Desulforamulus hydrothermalis Lam5 = DSM 18033: one gene and its partner. The protein of the gene in region 1 interacts with the protein of each later gene in a pairwise test. Links are inferred from orthologs where the notes say so. Each region holds a gene or a part of one and is shown on either strand. Other genes may lie near its edges. The genes, in order: DESHY_RS07825 and DESHY_RS12235.

What was found.
Region 2: the proteins of DESHY_RS07825 (region 1) and DESHY_RS12235 interact in binary tests that used the Escherichia coli proteins (3 or more experiments, as listed by UniProt). The link is inferred for Desulforamulus hydrothermalis Lam5 = DSM 18033 from one-to-one orthologs.

Annotation. Positions count from the first base shown.
Region 1 is NZ_CAOS01000010.1:70,040-79,237, forward strand. Bases 3,422-6,385 are described here. They hold DESHY_RS07825 (aminotransferase class I/II-fold pyridoxal phosphate-dependent enzyme), read left to right. Parts: upstream 3,422-4,285; coding sequence 4,286-5,485; downstream 5,486-6,385. Other genes in these bases: ypeB (germination protein YpeB), read left to right, coding at 3,422-3,460; DESHY_RS07820 (Lrp/AsnC family transcriptional regulator), read left to right, coding at 3,810-4,289; DESHY_RS07830 (sodium:solute symporter family protein), read left to right, coding at 5,750-6,385. In the rest of the region: DESHY_RS07800 (cobyrinic acid a,c-diamide synthase CobB), read left to right, coding at 1-1,116; sleB (spore cortex-lytic enzyme), read left to right, coding at 1,370-2,086; more of ypeB, read left to right, coding at 2,105-3,421; more of DESHY_RS07830, read left to right, coding at 6,386-7,264; DESHY_RS07835 (phenylacetate--CoA ligase family protein), read left to right, coding at 7,261-8,559; iorA (indolepyruvate ferredoxin oxidoreductase subunit alpha), read left to right, coding at 8,646-9,198. UniProt on the Escherichia coli protein: Shows aminotransferase activity with methionine and histidine as substrates, and to a lesser extent also with phenylalanine.
Region 2 is NZ_CAOS01000014.1:53,051-63,500, forward strand. The notes cover bases 5,431-9,646. They hold DESHY_RS12235 (DNA polymerase III subunit alpha), read left to right. Parts: upstream 5,431-5,816; coding sequence 5,817-9,446; downstream 9,447-9,646. Other genes in these bases: DESHY_RS12230 (DUF2225 domain-containing protein), read left to right, coding at 5,431-5,782; DESHY_RS12240 (TrkA C-terminal domain-containing protein), read left to right, coding at 9,564-9,646. In the rest of the region: DESHY_RS12200 (DUF4912 domain-containing protein), read left to right, coding at 1-191; DESHY_RS12205 (glycoside hydrolase family 57 protein), read left to right, coding at 239-1,855; bacillithiol biosynthesis deacetylase BshB1, read left to right, coding at 2,027-2,737; N-acetyl-alpha-D-glucosaminyl L-malate synthase BshA, read left to right, coding at 2,734-3,861; DESHY_RS12220 (putative quinol monooxygenase), read left to right, coding at 3,863-4,174; DESHY_RS12225 (C40 family peptidase), read left to right, coding at 4,209-5,003; more of DESHY_RS12230, read left to right, coding at 5,093-5,430; more of DESHY_RS12240, read left to right, coding at 9,647-10,232; trp RNA-binding attenuation protein MtrB, read left to right, coding at 10,323-10,450. UniProt on the Escherichia coli protein: DNA polymerase III is a complex, multichain enzyme responsible for most of the replicative synthesis in bacteria. This DNA polymerase also exhibits 3' to 5' exonuclease activity. The alpha chain is the DNA polymerase catalytic subunit.

The DNA of each region.
Region 1 (9,198 bases):
CTGGCGGGCAGCGGCAGCTCAGCCGAGATTGCCAAAATCGTCCAGGCACCGGTGCTGCTGGTTGTTAACTGCACCCGCATGACCCGCAGCGTGGCTGCCATGGTTAGCGGATTTGCTCACTTTGATGCGGCGGTTAAGATCGGCGGTGTGATTTTAAACCAGGTAGCCCGCAGCCGGCATGAAAAAATGCTGCGGGCGGCCATTAACGAATATTGCGGTGTGCCGGTGCTGGGCGCACTGCCCAAAGGCAGCCGGTTCACCATACCCGACCGCCACCTGGGCCTGATCCCGGCGGGCGAAAACGAGGCCCTGCTGGAGGCCATCGGGCAGCTGGGTGAGGCCGCCGCCCGGTACCTGGATTTAGACGGCATCATGCAAATGGCCCGGCGCTGGCCCGGCCTCACCGTCCGGCAGGCAATACCCCCGGCGCCGGCGGTGCAATGGCTGGAGCGCGGCTCAGCCACCCCCAGGCCGCCTGTTGTCATAGGGGTTATACGGGACCGGTCCTTCTCCTTTTATTACCCGGAAAACCTGGAAGCCCTGGTGGCAGCGGGGGCCGGCTTGCTGTCTGTCAGTGCCATTGATGATCCGCTCTTGCCGGATGTCGACGGCCTGTACATCGGCGGCGGCTTCCCGGAAGTGCTGGCTGCAGAACTGGCCGCCAACCGTTCCTTCCGGCAGGATTTGCGGCAAAAAATTGAACAGGGACTGCCGGTATACGCCGAATGCGGCGGTTTAATGTATTTAGGGCGGCGCATTCACTGGGAAGATAAGTCTTTCGAGATGGTGGGGGCACTGCCCCTGGAAGTGGAAATGGTCAAAAAACCCCAGGGACACGGCTATATGCACCTGGAAGTGCTGCCGGGCACGCCGTACTTTGCCGCCGGCCAAATTATCCGGGGCCATGAGTTCCACAACTCCCGGGTTGTCAACCTGGATCCTGAATGCCGCTTTGCCTGCCGGGTGCTGCGGGGCCACGGCATCAACGGCGAGTACGACGGCCTGTGCTATAAAAATGTACTGGCCCTGTACAACCACCTTCACGCCGTGGCGGAACCGGACTGGGCCCGCAACTTTGTAAAGCTGGCCCGCAGCCGGCGCACGGGCGGGAACTAAGGGCACCGGAAACCGCCGTTAGTGTTTCCCGACACACTGAAACAGCTGCAGACAAAGGTAAGCCAAGGTGGTTTTATGATCCCCTGCCGGTGCGCAGACCGGGGCTAAAGGGGATCATAAACCGCCGTTAATAATTCTTGACACATTGAAACTTCGGGTCTTGCCCGAAGTTTTATTTTTTTCAAGGACTGCCAAACCACATAAAGCCAGCCTCCTCAGGTAAAAATAACAAAAAAACATGGGGTGATGCTTAATGCTGTGGGGAAGCATGCAAAACAAGCGGAGAATAGGGATTGCCCTCATCAGCCTGATCTTCTTTTGCCTGGGCGGCCTGTTATTTTACAGCCGGGCCCTGGCCCAGGATACCCTTTACTGGGGAACCGGCGGCAGCAAAGTACGGGCGGTGCAGCAGCGGTTAAAAGACTGGGGCTACTACAACGGTCCGGTCAACGGTTATTACAGCGGGCAGACGGTCGCTGCCGTAAGAAAATTTCAAGCCCGGAACGGCCTGCGGGTGGACGGCGTGGTGGGGCCTCAAACCTACCAGGCCCTGGGCCTGTACACGCCGCCCAAAAAAACCACCTATACAGCCACCACCTCCCGGGGCTTTGTTTCCAACCGGGATACCGTTAACCTGCTGGCGCGGGTAATCATGGGCGAAGCGGCCGATGAACCCTATATCGGCAAAGTGGCCGTAGGGGCGGTAATGCTCAACCGCATGAAAAACTCACAATTTCCCAACACATTGGCCGGCGTTATCTACCAGCCCCTGGCCTTTGAATCGGTGGCCAACGGCCAGTATAACCGGCCCTTAAGCCAGGAGGCCCTGCGGGCTGCCCAGGATGCCCTGGCGGGCTATGATCCCACCGGCGGGGCGCTGTTCTTCTGGAATCCCGGCAAGCCGGTGAGCCGCTGGATTTGGTCGCGCCGAATTGTTACCCAAATTGGCAACCACGTGTTTGCACACTAAAGGGAAGGGGATACCGCAATGAAAAAATGGGGTTTGCCGGCCCTGATTGGCGTTATGGTCTTAATAGCTGCAGGAACCTGGGGTTACAAGCAGTATCAGGATAAAATTTTACTGGAAACCCACGTCAACAACCGCTACCAGATGTCATTTTACAACCTGATCAGCCGGGTGCAAAGCATGGAGGTTTTACTGGCCAAAACCCTGGCGGTTTCCGGCCAGCCGGACGATACCATAATTTTTTCCGAAATCTGGCTGCAATCCGAAGGGGCCAGGGAAAATCTCACCCAACTGCCCTTAACTTCCAACGTAGTGGCCAGAACAGCCAAATTTTTAAGCCAGGCCGGTGACTTTGCCCGGGTTAAGGCCAGGGAAATTAACAGCGGCCAAAGCATGTCGGAAGAAGACTACCGCAACCTGCACAATCTTTACCGGCAGGCGGCACAATTGAACAAGGAACTGCATAACATGGAGGGTAAAGTGGCCGACGGCAAATTGAGCCTGGCAGAACTGGCCCGGGCCGGGCGGCAAGAACTGCCGAAGGGCAGTCCCGGCACCGGAGCAGCTGACTTTCAGAGCATCGACCGGGATATGCAGGGTTTCCCCACCCTGATTTACGACGGCCCCTTTTCCGATCACTTGGATCGGGTGCAACCTGCTGCCTTAAAGGGTGAACCCGCCGGCGCTGACGAAGCCAGGAATATCCTGCGGCAATTTGTTGACCTGAAGGATGACAAAGACTACCGGGCCCAGGTTACCGGCCGGGTGCGGGAAAAAATACCCGGCTACCAGGTGGAACTGCTGCCCCGCCGGGGAGGCGAGGGCCGCATCTCGGGCAGTGTCAGCGAAAAGGGCGGCCATGTGGTGTGGTACCTGAACAGCCGGCCGGTTGGCAGCGCCCAAGTAAAAATTGAGCAGGCGGTTGCCCGGGCCCAACGCTTCCTGGCCGACCGCGGCTATCAAAATATGGTTGGCATTTACCACCAGGTAGAAAACGGCATTGCCGTCATTAACTTTGCGCCGGAAGAAAAAGGCGTGCTGCTCTACCCGGACCAGGTGAAAGTCAATGTTGCCCTGGATAACGGCCAAATTGTGGGCTTTGATGCCCGGGGCTACCTGATGGCGCACAAACCAAGAAACATTCCCATGCCGCAAATTACCGCTGCCCGGGCCAAAAGCAAAGTAAACCCGCGCATGGAAGTAATCAACACCCGGCTGGTGATGATACCCACCGACGGGGGCAAAGAAAGGTTTTCCTATGAAGTTACCGGCCGCATCAACGGCGAAACCTTCCTGGTGTATGTCAATGCCATAACCGGTAAAACCGATCAGGTGTTAAAATTAATTCAAGCCCCCAACGGAACTTTAACAATGTAAATTGACAGCGTCTTGAATAAGTGGTAAGATACCACTTAATACCCCATAAACAAAACCATGACGGGGAAGAAGGTTGTGTAAATTGCCCAGCGAGCCGGGGTTTGGTGCAAGCCCGGCCAAGGAAGCAGCCGGGCCGCCCCTGAGTGCAGGCCGAAACAACAGGGTTAACTTTCCTGCCGGTAAGTTAACCGGGAGTAAGCCTTGCCGGTGCTTCGCCGTTACAGAAGTCCGAGTGGGTTGCCGCGGCTGTGCCGCCGGTAACCAATGAGGGTGGTACCACGGATGTCAACTCCGTCCCTTTTGGGGACGGGGTTTTTTATTTAAGCGACAAAACTACGGAGGTGCCAGTATGCTGGAAATCTTGGAGATCCTGCAAAACAACAGCCGGCTGACTGCCAAACAAATTGCCGCCATGACCGGCCGGGATGAGCAAGAGGTGCGGCAAATAATTGAGCGTTTAGAGGCGGATAAAACCATTATCAAGTATTTCACGCTGATTAACTGGGAAAAAGCAGGCGTGGAAAAAGTATCCGCCCTCATTGAAGTAAAAATAAGCCCCCAGCGGGATGTGGGCTTTGATGCGGTGGCGGAACGCATTTACCGCTTTCCGGAGGTCAAAACCGTTCACCTGATGTCCGGCGCCTACGACCTGGCGGTGCTGGTGGAAGGCATCACCATGAAAGAAGTGGCCCTTTTTGTGGCTACCAAACTGGCCACCATCGAGCATGTGTTAAGCACCGCCACCCATTTTGTCCTTAAGACTTATAAACAAGACGGCTTTATTTTTGAAGATAAAGAAACTGACAAAAGGCTGGTGATTAGCCCGTGAGTACAGGCAAATGGACAGATTACATCAATCCTGCGGTGCAAAACATGCCGCCTTCCGGCATCCGCCGCTTTTTTGACCTGGCCGCCGAGATGGAAGGGGTTATCTCCCTGGGCGTAGGCGAACCGGACTTTGCCACGCCCTGGCATATCCGGGAATCCTGCATTTACTCCCTGCACCGGGGCAGAACCTCCTACACCAGCAACCAGGGGCTGCCGGAACTAAGGGAAGAAATTGCCCGCTACCTGGCCGGCCAGGGGGCGGTGTATGATCCCCGCCGGGAACTGCTGGTGACCGTGGGCGTGAGCGAAGCCCTGGACCTGGCCCTGCGTACGGTGATTCAACCCGGCGACGAAGTTATTATTCCCACCCCCTGCTATGTATCCTACATTCCCTGCACCACCCTGGCGGGCGGCGTACCGGTAACCGTAGCCACCCGCCTGGAAGATAATTTCCGGCTTACCGCCGACCGGCTGGAGGCTGCCATTACACCCCGCACCAAGGCCCTGCTGCTTTGCTACCCCAACAACCCTACCGGGGCGGTAATGGACCGGCAGAGCCTGCTGGCGATAGCGGAAGTGGTGGCCAAACACGACCTGTTGGTAATTTCGGATGAAATATACGACCGCCTGACCTACACCGGCCGGCACACCTGTTTTGCCGCCCTGCCGGGCATGCGGGACCGCACCATACTGCTGAACGGTTTCTCCAAGGCCTATGCCATGACCGGCTGGCGCCTGGGCTACGCCGCCGCCCACCCGGATTTTATCGCCGCCATGACGAAAATCCACCAGTATACCATGCTGTGCGCTCCCATCACCGCCCAGGTGGCTGCCCTGGAAGCCCTGCGCCACGGCCAAAGCGCCATGGAACAAATGGTGGCCCAGTATAACCGGCGCCGGCGCCTGGTGCTGCAGGGATTTAAGGAAATCGGCCTGCCCTGTTTTGAACCCGGCGGTGCCTTTTACGCCTTTCCCTACATTGGCCATACCGGCTTGAGCGCTGCGGAGTTTGCCGAGAACCTGCTGCGGGAAGAAAAAGTAGCTGTTATTCCCGGCGATGTCTTTGGTCCGGGCGGCGAACAGTGTATCCGCTGTTCTTATGCCTCCTCGGTGGATGACTTAACCGAGGCCGTTAAACGCATGGGCCGGTTTATTAAAAACCGCACAGCCGGCCGGGCCAGGGTGGTTTATCTTTAACAACCGACCCGCCGGCAACCACACTTGCCGGGCCGGGGCGGCAGCTGCCCCGAGCTGCCGCAAAAAATGTGCAAACCGGGCAGGAATCAGCATAATTATATAGAATAAGATTTATATTTTACAGTTTCGGAGGTGATGGCAGGACGGCAGTACGGTAGATTTGCAGGAGAGCAGGCAAGCGGGATGGTTTGGTTAGGCAGTATTAGAACAAAACCGGGCAGGTTGCCCGGCTTATCACACATAGCAGAACAGGAGGATGGTAGAATGAAAGGGCTGTTTCTTACCCTTTTTATAGGGTTTCTTTTATTTAGCGGGCTTTACTGCATGCGGCGGGCCCAAACCCTTAACGACTTTTTTCTCGGCGGCAGGACGGTGGGTCCCTGGCTGTCTGCCTTTGCCTTTGGCACCACCTATTTTTCCGCCGTCATCTTTATCGGTTATGCCGGCAAAGTGGGCTGGGGCTTTGGCCTGTCCGCCCTTTGGCTGGCGGTGGGCAATACCCTGCTGGGCAGCTTGCTGGCCTGGTGGGTGCTGGCCCGGCGCACCCGGCAGATGACTGTGCGTTTAAACACCATGACCATGCCGCAGTTCCTGGGGGCCCGTTACCTGTCACCCGGCCTCAAGATATTTGCCGCACTGCTTATCTTCGTCTTTATGATTCCCTACTCAGCATCCGTATACATGGGTTTGAGCTACCTGTTTGAACGGGTTTTTGCCATTCCCTATACCTATGCGGCGGTGGCCATGGCGGTGCTTACCGCCATGTACCTGGTTACCGGCGGCTACCGGGCCGTAGCCCTGACTGACGTGGTTCAGGGAACGGTCATGATTTTCGGGGTATGCACATTAATTTACTATGTACTGGGGGCGCCCCCGGTGGGCGGCTTGCTGCCGGCCATCAATAAACTGGCCGCCGTCGACCCGCGGCTGACGGCGCCGGTGGGTCCCCCCGGCCTGGTGCCCATTGCTTCCCTGGTTATCCTCACCAGCCTGGGTACCTGGGGGCTGCCCCAGATGGTGCAAAAATTTTATGCCATTAAAGACGAGGCGGCCATCAAACCCGCCGCCATAGTGGCCACCCTGTTTGCCCTGGTTATTACCACCGGCGCTTATTTTACCGGCAGCATGACCAGACTGTTTTTTGACCGGCTGCCGGTGGATGCCGTAACCGGCAAACCCAACCCCGACCTGATGATCCCGCAAATTATGATGAACCACCTGCCGGAATGGGCGGTAACCCTGATCTTGCTGCTGGTGCTGTCGGCTTCCATGTCTACCCTGGCCTCCCTGGTGCTGGTGGCCAGCTCTGCCGTAACCATCGACCTGCTCCAGGGTGTTTGTCCTGCCCTCAGCGAGCGTCACCAGGTGCGGCTGATGCGGCTGTTTTGCACCCTGTTCATTGCCCTGTCGGTGGGCCTGGCCCTGCTCAAGCCCACCCTCATCTTAAGCCTGATGGCCATCTCCTGGGGCACTTTGGCCGGCGCTTTCCTGGCCCCGTACCTCTACGGCTTATACTGGCGGGGGGCCACCGCCCGGGGGGCCTGGCTGGCCGCCCTCACCGGGCTGACCATATCGGTAATTTTTTCCTTTTACTTTAAGCTGGATGCCGGCAAAATTCCCCTGGTAGGTTCCCTGGCCATGCTGGTGCCGCTGGCTGTGCTGCCCCTGGTCAGCCTGGTCAGTGAGCCGCTGCCGGAGGATCACCTGTGCAGTGTGTTTGGCGACAGGGCGCCCCGGCGTACCCTGTTAGTGAAAAACAAGAAGGTGGAACAGTTATGATTTGGAACAAAGCGTGTGAAACCATGGACCGGGAGGAACTGCAGCGGCTGCAGGCCTCCCGGCTGCAGCAAACCGTAGCCAATGTTTACCAAAGGGTACCCTTTTACCGGGAACTGTTTGACCGCCACGGGGTTAGCCCGGCAGATATCAAAAGCGTGGCGGATGTTGTCAAACTGCCCTTTACCACCAAAACCGCCCTGCGGGACAACTACCCCTTTAACATGTTTGCGGTGCCCATGAAAAAAGTGGTACGGCTGCATGCTTCCTCCGGCACCACCGGCAAGCCCACTGTGGTGGGTTATACCCGCCAGGATATCGAAACCTGGTCGGAACTGGTGGCACGCATGGTTACCGCAGCCGGCGTAACCGATGAGGATGTGGCCCAGGTAAGTTTTGGCTACGGCTTGTTTACCGGCGCCTTCGGGTTGCACTACGGGCTGGAAAAGGTCGGCGCCACCGTGGTGCCTTCCTCCACCGGCAATACCGAAAAACAAATCATGCTGATTCAGGATTTTGGCACCACCGCCCTGATCGGCACTCCCACCTACGCCCTGCATATGGCAGAAGTGGCCCGGGGCATGGGCATCGACCCCAAAAGCCTGGGGGTTAAAGTGGGGCTTTTTGGTTCCGAGGCCTGGACCGAAAGCATGCGGGACGAGATAGAAAAAATATGGGGCTTGTTTGCCACCGACAACTACGGCCTCAGCGAAATAATCGGGCCGGGCGTGGCGGGCGAGTGCCGGCAGCGGCAGGGCATGCACATTGCCGAAGATCACTTCCTGGTGGAGGTGATCAACCCGGCTACCGGCGAACCGGTACCCGACGGGGAAGAAGGGGAGCTGGTCATTACCAGCCTGACCAAAGAGGCGCTGCCTATTATCCGCTATCGCACCAGGGATATTACCGTTAAAACCGGCGAGCCCTGTGCCTGCGGCAGAACCCATGCCCGCATCCGCAAGGTGAGCGGCCGGACGGATGACATGCTGATTGTCAGCGGCGTCAACGTGTTCCCCTCCCAGATCGAAGACGTGCTGCTGCAAATTGACGGTGTGGCACCCCACTACCAGATTATAGTAACGAAAAAAGGTTATCTGGATGCCATGGAAATCCAGGTGGAAATGAGCGATGCCGCCTTTACCGGCAACTGGCGGGATCTGGAAGCATTGGAAGCAAAAGTCCGGTCGCGGCTGCTGGCGGTTCTTTCCATCAACCCTAAAGTGAAACTGCTGGAGCCCCGTTCCTTGGAACGCAGTACCGGCAAAGCCAAACGTGTTATCGACCTGCGTCAAAAATAACCATTTAACCGGATTGCCGGCGGCTCCCCTGTGCGGGGTGCTGTCCCAACGGGCGAAAATATTCAACTAACCAGGAGGCAACGTCAATGAAAGAACTTCTCTCCGGCAATGCTGCCATTGCCCGCGGCGCCTACGAAGCGGGCGTGACGGTGGGGGCCGGTTATCCCGGCACCCCCAGCACAGAGATTTTAGAAAACTTTGCCCGCTACCCGGGCGTTTACGCCCAGTGGTCACCCAACGAAAAAGTCGCCCTGGAAGTGGGGGCGGGCGCTGCTATCGCCGGGGCCCGGGTGCTGGTGACCATGAAACATGTGGGAGTAAATGTGGCCGCCGATCCCCTGTTCACATTGTCCTACACCGGCGTAAACGGCGGTTTGCTGCTGGTGTCTGCCGACGATCCCGGCATGCACAGCTCGCAAAACGAGCAGGACAACCGTTATTACGCCCTGATGAACAAAATTCCCTGCCTGGAACCGGCCGACAGCCAGGAAGCCAAAGACATGGTGGGCCTGGGTCTGGCCATCAGTGAACAGTTTGATACCCCGGTGATGCTGCGGCTTACCACCCGCATTTCCCACTCCCAGGGTTTTGTGGAATTAAAGGAGCCGGTGCCCTATAACCGGCGCCCCTACAGCAAAA
Region 2 (10,450 bases), on another replicon or contig:
GCCTGCTGACCGACGGCAGTTATCTCAAACTGCTTACATCCAACCGGGTCAGCATGCCGGGCAACTCCGTATCATCACTGATCGATGAAGAATGGATGTGGCTGGAAGGGATATATAAAACAGTGCAGCAGGTGCCTTGCGGCAGTGGATCCGAAGGGCGGGCAGTCAAGCCTGACCTTACCTCGCAATAAACCCCAGGCTGCTTGGTGCAAGTTAAACAGAAAGAGGGGATGCGCCTTTGGCTAAAGGATACCTGGCCATTGTTTTACATGCACACTTGCCTTATGTAAGGCACCCGGAAAGTGAACAAGTATTGGAAGAAAAATGGTTTTACGAAGCGGTCACGGAAGCGTACATTCCTTTACTGGAAGTGTTTAATCGGCTGGCGGCAGACAACATACCTTACCGGCTTACCTTTTCCGTTTCGCCAACCCTTTTGTCCATGCTGACCGACCCTTTAATGCAACGGCGCTATGTGCACCACCTGGCCAAACTTATTGAACTGGCCGGCAAAGAGGAGTCCCGTACCTATGGCAGTGTTTTTCATCCGGTGGCCTTAATGTATAAAGAAAAATTCCGGCGGGCCTACGATTTCTTTGTTAACCGCTACGGTGGCAATTTGGCCCGGGCATTTCAAGACCTGCAAAGGCAGGGCTGCCTGGAGATAATTACTTGTGCCGCCACCCATGGTTTCCTGCCCCTGATGATGGTAAATAAACAGGCAGTGAGGGCTCAGATCGAAACTGCGGTCAACTTGCACAGCAAGCACTTTGGCGCCGAACCGAAGGGCTTTTGGCTGCCGGAGTGCGGCTATGCCCAGGGGATGGAAGACATTCTGCAGGAATACGGCATCAAATACTTTATTACGGACAACCACGGGGTTTTATTTGCCCAGCACCGGCCCCGGTTTGGGAATTTTGCCCCGATCTATTGCCCTAACGGGATAGCTGTCTTTGGCCGTGACGTAGAAAGTTCCAAGCAGGTTTGGAGCGCCGATGAGGGTTATCCCGGGGACCCGGATTACCGGGAATTTTATCGGGATATTGGTTATGACCTGGAAGAAGCATACATCAAAGACTATATTCACCCGGCCGGCTTCAGGACTCATACCGGCCTTAAATATTACCGCATTACCGGCAAAGTTGATTTGGCAGACAAAAAACCTTACCGGCCGGACTGGGCTCAACACAAGGCGGCCATCCATGCGGGCAACTTTATGTTCAACCGGGAAAAACAGGTGGCCTATTTGGCTTCTCTGATGGAACGGCCGCCCATCATTGTGGCGCCCTATGATGCAGAACTGTTTGGGCACTGGTGGTTTGAAGGACCGATATGGTTAGACTTATTGATTCGCCAAATATTTACCACCGGCAGTGACCTGCAACTGATTACCCTGGGTGACTACTTGCGTCTGCATCCCCGCAACCAGGTAACCAGACCTTGTCCTTCCACCTGGGGAAATGCCGGCTACAATCAAGTTTGGTTGAACGAAAAAAATCACTGGATTTACAGGCACCTGCACATGGCAGCAGACCGTATGACAGAACTGGCGGATCTTTATCCCCGGGCAACCGGCCTCCTGCGCCGGGCTTTAAACCAGGCCGGCCGGGAACTGCTGCTGGCCCAGAGCAGTGACTGGGCTTTTATTATTGCCACCGGTACCATGGTGCCGTATGCCATTGAGAGAACCAAACAGCATATAGCCAATTTTTTAAAACTGTATCATGCTGTTAAATCCGGTTGTCTTGAGGAAGACTTTATTTTTTACCTGGAATGGCAAAACAATATCTTCCCGAACATTGATTATCGCAGCTGGCGCACCCGGGCAGAGCCCTACCGGCAGGTTGTTTCTTAACATGGGATCCGGTGCGTTTAGGGTAACAGGATTTTTTACCGCAGTCAGCGAATTACTACCCCAAGGGCATCCTGTGACAAAACACAAAATCAAGCAGTCAGACCGGCAGTGCCGGGTTGCCTGCGCATTGTCAACAATCGGTACCCTTAAGGGGTGGTTAAAGTTACTAAGGTGGATGTATTGGCTGTCGGCGCTCATCCCGATGACGTGGAGGTGGGGGCCGGCGGCTTGGTGGCAAAACTGTGTCAGGCCGGCCGCAGGGTAGCCGTGGTTGATCTGTCCGCCGGCGAACTGGCCAGCAACGGTACGGTGGCAGAGCGGCGGCAAGAGGCCGGGCGGGCCGGTGAGATTTTGGGGCTGGCCTGGCGCTGCTGTTTGGAGATACCTGATCGAGGCATCAGCTCAGATTTACCGTACCGCCGGCGATTGGCGGCAATAATCAGGCAGTGCCGGCCCCGGCTCATACTTTGCCCGTACTGGTCCGACCGGCACCCGGATCATGTCAGTGCCTGTCGGCTGGTGCAGGAAGCCTGGTTTGATGCCGGCTTAAAAAAGATGGCTGCCCGGCAGACGCCTTTCCGACCGAATCAGATATGGTATTATTTTATCGCGGCAATTGCCGAACCCCGGTTTATTGTAGATGTTTCAGAGTGTTACCAAACTAAAAAAACGGCTATCCTGGCCCATCAAACTCAGTTCGGGAGGCACCCCGGCGCTGCAGCTACCTTTTTAAATGACGGCCCGGGCAGTTTATTGGCGACGGTAGAAAGCAGAGACCGCTATTTTGGCAGTTTGATTGGCAGTATGTACGGCGAAGGGTTTACTACCCTAGAGCCCCTGGCGGTGGGTAATCCTTTAGCCTTGCTGGAGGTGCCCCGGTGAGGATCGGAATTTTATGCCACGCCACTTATGGAGGCAGCGGGGTGGTCGCCGCAGAGCTGGGCAAGCAGCTGGCCGGGCGAGGGCATCAGGTGCATTTTATCACCGTGGGCCGTCCTTTTCGCCTGGGCAATTACCTGCCCAACATTTATATTCATGAAGCGGCGGCCTTTAATTATCCGCTGTTTGAGGCACCGCCCTATTTTCTTACCCAGGTCAACAAAACCGTTGAGGTACTGCGCTGCTGCCAACTGGATGTTTTGCACGCCCATTACGCAGTGCCCCATTCCTTGGGCGCTCTCCTGGCCCGGCAGGTTGCCGGCCGGCCGGTGCCTGTTGTTACCACCCTGCATGGTACCGATACATCCTTGGTGGGGGCGCGCCGCGAATTTTATGACCTGACCCGTTACAGCCTGGAAGCCAGCGATATGGTAACAGCCGTTTCAGCTTTTTTAGCGGAGCAAAGCCGGCAGACCTTTAATTTTCAAAGGGAATTACCTGTCCTTTATAATTTTGTGGATACCCGGGTGTTCCGGCCTGAAGCAGCCGTGGAAAAGCAGCAGTTAACCGGTGGCCGGGACCTGTTGATTCATATCTCTAATTTCCGCCCCCTCAAACGGGTGCTGGATGTTATCCGGGTCTTTCAGCTGGTGTGCAAGCAAAGGCCGGCCTGTTTGTTGATGATCGGAGACGGGCCGGAAATGCCGGCTGCCCAAGAGCTGGCGGCCTCATTGGGACTGCACCGGGATATTTTGTTTCTGGGACAGCAGGACACGGTGGCGCCTCTTTTGGCGGCAGCTGACGTTATGCTGTTGCCTTCCTGTTGTGAAAGCTTTGGCTTGGCGGCCCTGGAGGCTTTGGCCTGCGGCGTGCCGGTAGTGGCCAGCCGGGCCGGGGGCCTGCCGGAGGTGGTTGTCCACGGCCAGGTGGGTTTTCTTACCGCAGTGGGTGACCTGGCGGAAATGGCGCGGTTTACCTTGTTGCTGTTAGAAGATCGGGCCCTGCGGCAAAAAATGTCCGCCCATGCCAGGAGCCGTGCGGTGGAAAAGTTTAATGCGGCATATTGGGTGGCAAAATATGAACAACTTTATCAAACTGTGATAGACCAATACTGTGGGAGGGTTTAATTTGCAAGTTATTACTTTTGGCAAACTACAGGCCCAGGATGGCCAAGGCGATGCTTTAATGGACATTATACGGCAGCACATGGACTATCTCAAACAGCAGCCAGGTCTGGTGCAGGGGTATGTGGCCAGGTGTAACGGCAACAGCAACAAATTCCTGGTTGTTTCTGTCTGGGCTAACGAGGAAGCCCAGCAGGCAGCCATGACCAGGCTGAGCACCGACCCGGAAGCTACCAAGGGATTTCTCCAAATGATGCAGTTGCTGAACGGGCAGCCGGATTTTGGTAATTATACGGTGGAGAGCATCGTAAAATAGAATAAGTTTCGGAAAACAGGTAAGGGGTGATGCCATGTTTGACTTGCGGCAGGCGGCAGCCGGTACCGTTGTGGTGGCAGCTGCGGCGGTGGTTGATGTGCTGGAGCAACCGGAGGCGGGCATTCCCCTGGTAACCCAGTTGCTCATGGGCTGGCCGGCTCAAGTTTTGGGGCTGGAGGGAGACTGGTTTCATATTCAGGCCCAAGATGGTTCACCGGGATGGGCCAGAGTAGAAAACTTTTGTTTACCTTGCTGGCCCACAAACACTATGACGGTTCAGATCACCAGGGCTGCCGCCCCTTTATTTGCGGCATCCCGATCCTCAGCGGGCAGTTGCGGCACTTTGTTTTTGGGCAGCCGGCTGCCACTGCTGGACGAAGATAAAGACTTTTTGCGGGTAGCTCTGCCCCAAGGAGACAGTGCACTGGTACGCCGGCAAGATGCCGCTGTTTTTTATGCTGACCAACCGGTTGACCAACAGCAAATTGTTTCGACCGCCGGGCTTTATTTGGGTGCTTCTTATCTCTGGGGCGGCATGACCGTACAAGGGATAGACTGTTCAGGTCTGACTTATATGGCTTATTATGCCAACGGCATTCAATTGCCCAGGGATGCCCAGGATCAATATAAAGCGGGGGTACCGGTTACAGATTTAATCATGGGTGATCTGGTGTTTTTTTCCACCATTGTTCCCGGCCCCTCGCATGTTGGTCTTTATTTAGAAAACGGTTTATTTCTCAACGCCCGGACCAAAGAAGGGGTAACGGTTTCTTCCCTGTCTGACGGTTTTTTTGCCAGCCGTTACCTGGGGGCCAGGCGGTATTTGTAAAATTAAGCCAGGTTGTCTGTTATTTTACCACGCCGGGCTGATGTTTTGGTATAATAAGGTTGATAACTTCATTGGTAGGTGCATCAGACATGCAAGTTAGCGAAGAAATGATCTTTCATATTAAGGTAATCTGCCCCAACTGCGGCCAAGAATTTTTACACCCGGAAGTAAAAACCAAATATATTGCTGTGGAAAAACAAGACAGTGATTTCTGCGCTTACTACAGCAGCATTAATCCCATCTTTTACGATGTAATGGTCTGTAAGCATTGCGGCTACGCTTTTACTAAAGAAACCAACCTGCCTTTAAAGGAACCGGAAAAAGCAGCCATCAACACTTTGCTGTCCGGCTGGCACACCGACGGTTCCCGGTACGGCGGTTTAAGGACACTGGAGCAGGCCGTTAAGGCCTACAATTTGGCTATCCTTTGCCAGGAATTGCGCAATGCTAAAGATTCTGTAAAAGGGTCCCTGTACCTCCGGTTGGGCTGGCTGTACCGTTACCAGGGTAAGCAAGCCGATGAAGCCAAGGCTTTGCAGCGAGCCCTGGAATTTTTAAAGCGGGCTTATGAAAGGGAGTCCTCCTCGGAAGTTAAAAAGGAACTGCGCATGATGTACTTAATCGGGGATTTATCTTACCGCAGCGGCGATTTAAAAGAAGCGGTAAAATGGTTTCAGGCAGTTACCCAGCACCCGGCAGCGGACAGTTACCCGGTTTTTGCCCGCATGTCCCGTGCCCGCTGGCAAGACATCCGGGAGGAAATTAAACAACAGGGCTAGACAACAAAGCAGTTGCTCAAGGCGGTGAGGGAAACTGGCTACGCAATTTGTTCACCTGCACCTGCACACCGAATACAGTTTGTTGGACGGGGCCGCCCGCATCAGCCAGGCTGCCAGGTTGGCCAGGGAATGCGGCATGAACGCCCTGGCCATCACTGACCACGGCTGCATGTACGGGGCAATTGATTTTTATAAAGCCTGCCATAAAGAAGGCATTAAACCAATCCTGGGGTGCGAAGTTTATGTGGCCCCCCGCCGGCGTACCGACCGGGTGCCTAAGCTGGATGACCGGCTCTATCACCTGGTTTTGCTGGCGGAAAATCAAAAGGGATACAAAAACCTGCTGAAATTGGTTTCCCTTGGTTATACCGAGGGGTTTTATTATAAGCCGAGAATAGATAAGGAATTATTGGCCCGCTACCAGGAAGGCTTAATTGCCCTGAGCGGCTGCCTGGCAGGAGAAGTGGCGGATAAAATTTTAAACGGGCAGCCGGATCAGGCCCGCCGGGCTGCCGGCGAATACCGGGAAATTTTCGGACCGGACCGCTTTTTCTTAGAACTGCAGGATCACGGTTACCAGGAACAGCGCCTGGTCAACCGGGAGCTTTTGCAGATGGCCGGGCAGTTGGATATTCCCCTGGTGGCCACCAACGATGTGCATTATTTAAAACCGGAGCATGCAGAGATCCAGGATGTTTTGCTGTGTATTCAAACAGGTAAAAGTATTAACACACCCGGGCGGATGAAATTTGATTCCCGGGAATTGTATTTAAAAACCCCCCATGAGATGAACCTGTTATTTGGGGAAGTGCCGGCAGCTCTGCAGAACACGGTTGCTATTGCCGACCGCTGTCAGGTGGAAATTGAGTTTGGCCGCCTGCACTTGCCTTATTTCACTGTTCCGGACGGCTTTACGCCGGCCGCCTACCTAAGACAGCAGTGTTTGGCCGGAGCGGTAAAACGGTACGGTCACTGTACCGGGGCAGTGCAGGAGAGGCTGGAATATGAGCTAAAAGTAATCGGCCAGATGGGTTATGACGAATATTTCCTCATTGTGTGGGATTTTATCCGTTATGCCCGGCAGCAGGGCATTGCTGTAGGCCCGGGACGCGGCTCCGCTGCCGGCAGTATAGTGGCTTATGTATTGGAAATAACGAACATTGACCCGCTGCAGTACGGTTTGCTGTTTGAACGTTTCTTAAACCCGGAGCGCATTTCGATGCCCGATATAGATATTGATTTTGATTATGAGCGCCGGGGTGAAGTTATTGAGTATATTGTGCAAAAATACGGAGCTGACCGGGTAGCCCAGATTATTACCTTTGGCACCATGGCGGCCCGGGCTGCCATCCGTGATGTGGGACGGGCCCTGGACATGCCCTATGGAGATGTGGACAAGGTAGCCAAACTGGTACCCATGGAACTGAATATGACCATCGCTAAAGCGTTGGCTGGGTCACCGGATTTGAAAGCAATTTATGAACAGAACCCGGAGGTAAAGCGGCTTATTGATACAGCCATGGAACTGGAGGGCATGCCCCGGCATGCTTCCACCCATGCGGCAGGCGTGGTGATTGCCAGGGAGCCCTTGGTGGAATATCTGCCCCTCAGCAAAACTTCCGACGGGTTGGTCACCACCCAGTTTCCTATGACCACCGTGGAGGAGCTGGGCCTGCTTAAAATGGATTTATTAGGGCTGCGCAACCTGACAGTAATCAGTGAAGCTGTCAATTTGATTAAGCAACTCCGGGGCAAGCAGCCGGACATCAACCGGCTGCCGCTGGATGACCGGGTCACCTATGACATGCTGGCCCGGGGCGAAGGGGTCGGTGTTTTTCAGTTGGAAAGCAGCGGCATGCGCAGCATTCTAAGGGAACTAAAACCCAATGCCTTTGAAGATATTGTGGCCCTGGTGGCTTTATACCGGCCCGGCCCCCTGGGCAGCGGCATGGTGGAGGATTTTATTCAGCGCAAGCACGGGCAAACCCGGGTAGATTACTTTCACCCGGATTTGGCACCCATCCTGCGGGAGACCTACGGGGTTATTCTATACCAGGAACAGGTTATGATGATAGCCAGGGTGATGGCGGGTTACACCCTGGGTCAGGCAGATTCTCTGCGGAAGGCCATGGGCAAAAAAATTCCCCAAATGATGGCCATGCACCGGCAATGGTTTATTGACGGCACAACTACAGACGAGAAGGGCCGGCCGCTGGCCAATGCCATTCCGGGAGCGGTGGCCAGGGGCTATGACCGCCGGCTGGCGGAAAAAATGTTTGACCTTATGGAATACTTTGCCGGGTATGGTTTTAACAAGTCCCACTCGGCAGCCTATGCCCTGGTATCTTACCAGACGGCCTATTTAAAGGCCAACTACCCGGTGGAGTATATGACCGCCCTGTTAACCTCGGTGCGGGACAACACCGACAAAGTGGTGCTGTACATTGAGGAATGCCGCCGCATGGGCATTCAAGTGCTGCCGCCTGATATTAACCACAGCGGCGAAAATTTTACAGCCCTGCAGGGGGCGATTCGGTTTGGCCTGGCAGCAGTGAAAAATGTAGGTTTAGGTGCGGTGCAATCCATTATACAGACCCGGCAAAAGGACGGTCCCTTTACCTCCTTTGCTGATTTTTGCAGCCGGGTTGACAGCCGGTTGGCTAACCGGCGCGTACTGGAAAGTTTGATCAAAGCCGGTGCCCTGGATGCCCTGGGGCATCGCTCACAGCTGTTAGCGGCGCTGGATGCCGGTATGGAATATGCCGCCCGCATCCAGCGGGATCGGCAGCAGGGCCAGGTTAATTTATTTGACTTAATGCCGGATGTGCCGGTTCAGGGGGCTGAACTGCAGCTGCCCGAGGTGCCCAAGTTAAGCCCCAAGCAGCAGCTGGAGTTTGAGAAAGAAGCCCTGGGCTTGTATCTGTCCGGCCATCCATTGTCAGAGTACAGTTGGCTGTTAGAGGCTTTGGATGTGCAGCGGGTGGCCCAGTTGCCTGAAATGCCGGACGGCAGCCCGCTGCTGCTGGCTGGCCTGACCGCAGCCGTAAAAAGAATTACTTCCCGTAAGGGTGAACCCATGGCTTTTATTAACCTGGAGGATTTGACCGGCAATTGCGAAGTGGTGGTATTTCCGGAAGTTTACCGCCGCTACGGCAAAGTTCTCGAGAGCAAACAACCCCTTTTACTGAAGGGCCGGGTCAGCAATAACGGGGAGGAAGTTAAAGGGCTGGCCGAAGAAATAATAGCCATCGAGCAATTGGAATGCCAGTTATGGCTGAAAATAAAGGAAACCGACACCGCCACCCGGCAACAGCTGGTGACGTTATTAACCGGTTATACGGGCAACACACCGGTTTTCCTGTATGATCCGGAGCAGCAAAGGGCCCATCCGTTGGAAAAGCGGCTGTGGGTCACCCCGCAAGCAGAACTCAAAGGGGCCCTGGTTAATCTGGTAGGGCAGGATAATGTGCGGCTGCGCTGCCAGCTGCCGGGCCGCCTGCCGGTAGCTGCCGCCAGGGATTACCGGCTGCGGGAAACTCCTGCCGGATCAATACAGGCACCCGGTGAACCGGCCCCCCCGGTTACCCGGCCTGCCGGCTCACCCTCTGACAGTTCTTTTCAACCGGACTTTTATCCTGTACCGAACAGTTTGCTTGATTTGTAACCGCCAAAGACCGGACCCTTGAGGTCCGGTCTTTGGCCTGTTTGCAGGGGCGGTTAACTTGTGTCAATCCTTGTCCGGCTGGTATAATCATCTCACCAAGTCGAGGGAGGTTGAACCATGAGCCTGGTTTTCCTGGTATGCTTTCTGCTGGTGCTGGTGATTATCGTAGAAATTTCTGCCATTGCCTTAAAGTTGACCGGCATGGAGCTGCATGTGGCGCGGTTTCAGGCCCTTTCAGCCCTGGTTACGGTAGGCTACACCACTTCGGATTCGGAAGAAGTGGTAAAACACCATGTGCGGCGGCGCATCATCATGGTGCTGATGGTGCTGGGTTACCTGGGAACCGCTACCATTGTCACCGCCCTGATTAATATTATGCGACACCCCCTGACGCTGCTGCAGGTGGGCACGGCCCTTGTCATTGTGTTGCTGGCCTTTAGTTTAGTATCCAGCCGCCGGTTGCGCGTGCACCTGGACCGGGGCATTGAAAGGCAGTTATCGCGCCACCGGTTGCTGCAAAAAAAATCGGTGGAAGAGGTTTTGAAGTTAGACCGGCATTACGGGGTGGCGGAGGTGAGATTGCAGGCCGGCAGTCATCTGGTGGGCCAAACCATTGCCGCCAGTAAAATCAGGGATCAGGATATTTTTATCCTGGCCATCGAACGGTCGGATGCCTTTATACATTCGCCCAGGGGCAGCCAGGTGCTGCAAGCAGGTGACAAGCTGATTGTCTATGGCAACATGCAGAACATTCACCTGTTGCTGTGTTCGGACTGTTACCGCTGACCCAGGCAATTATTGATCAAACTTGTCAAAGATTATTAAATATGATATGATTGGTCTGACAAAAAGAGGAAATTGGACGGGGTGAATCCGATGACGGACAGATCTGATATAACGGGTGATTATGTGGTGGTCAAGGCGCTGGAAAACGGCGTGACCATTATTGGCTTAACCAGGGGGGGCGTCACAAAATTTCACCACACAGAAAAACTTGACAAAGG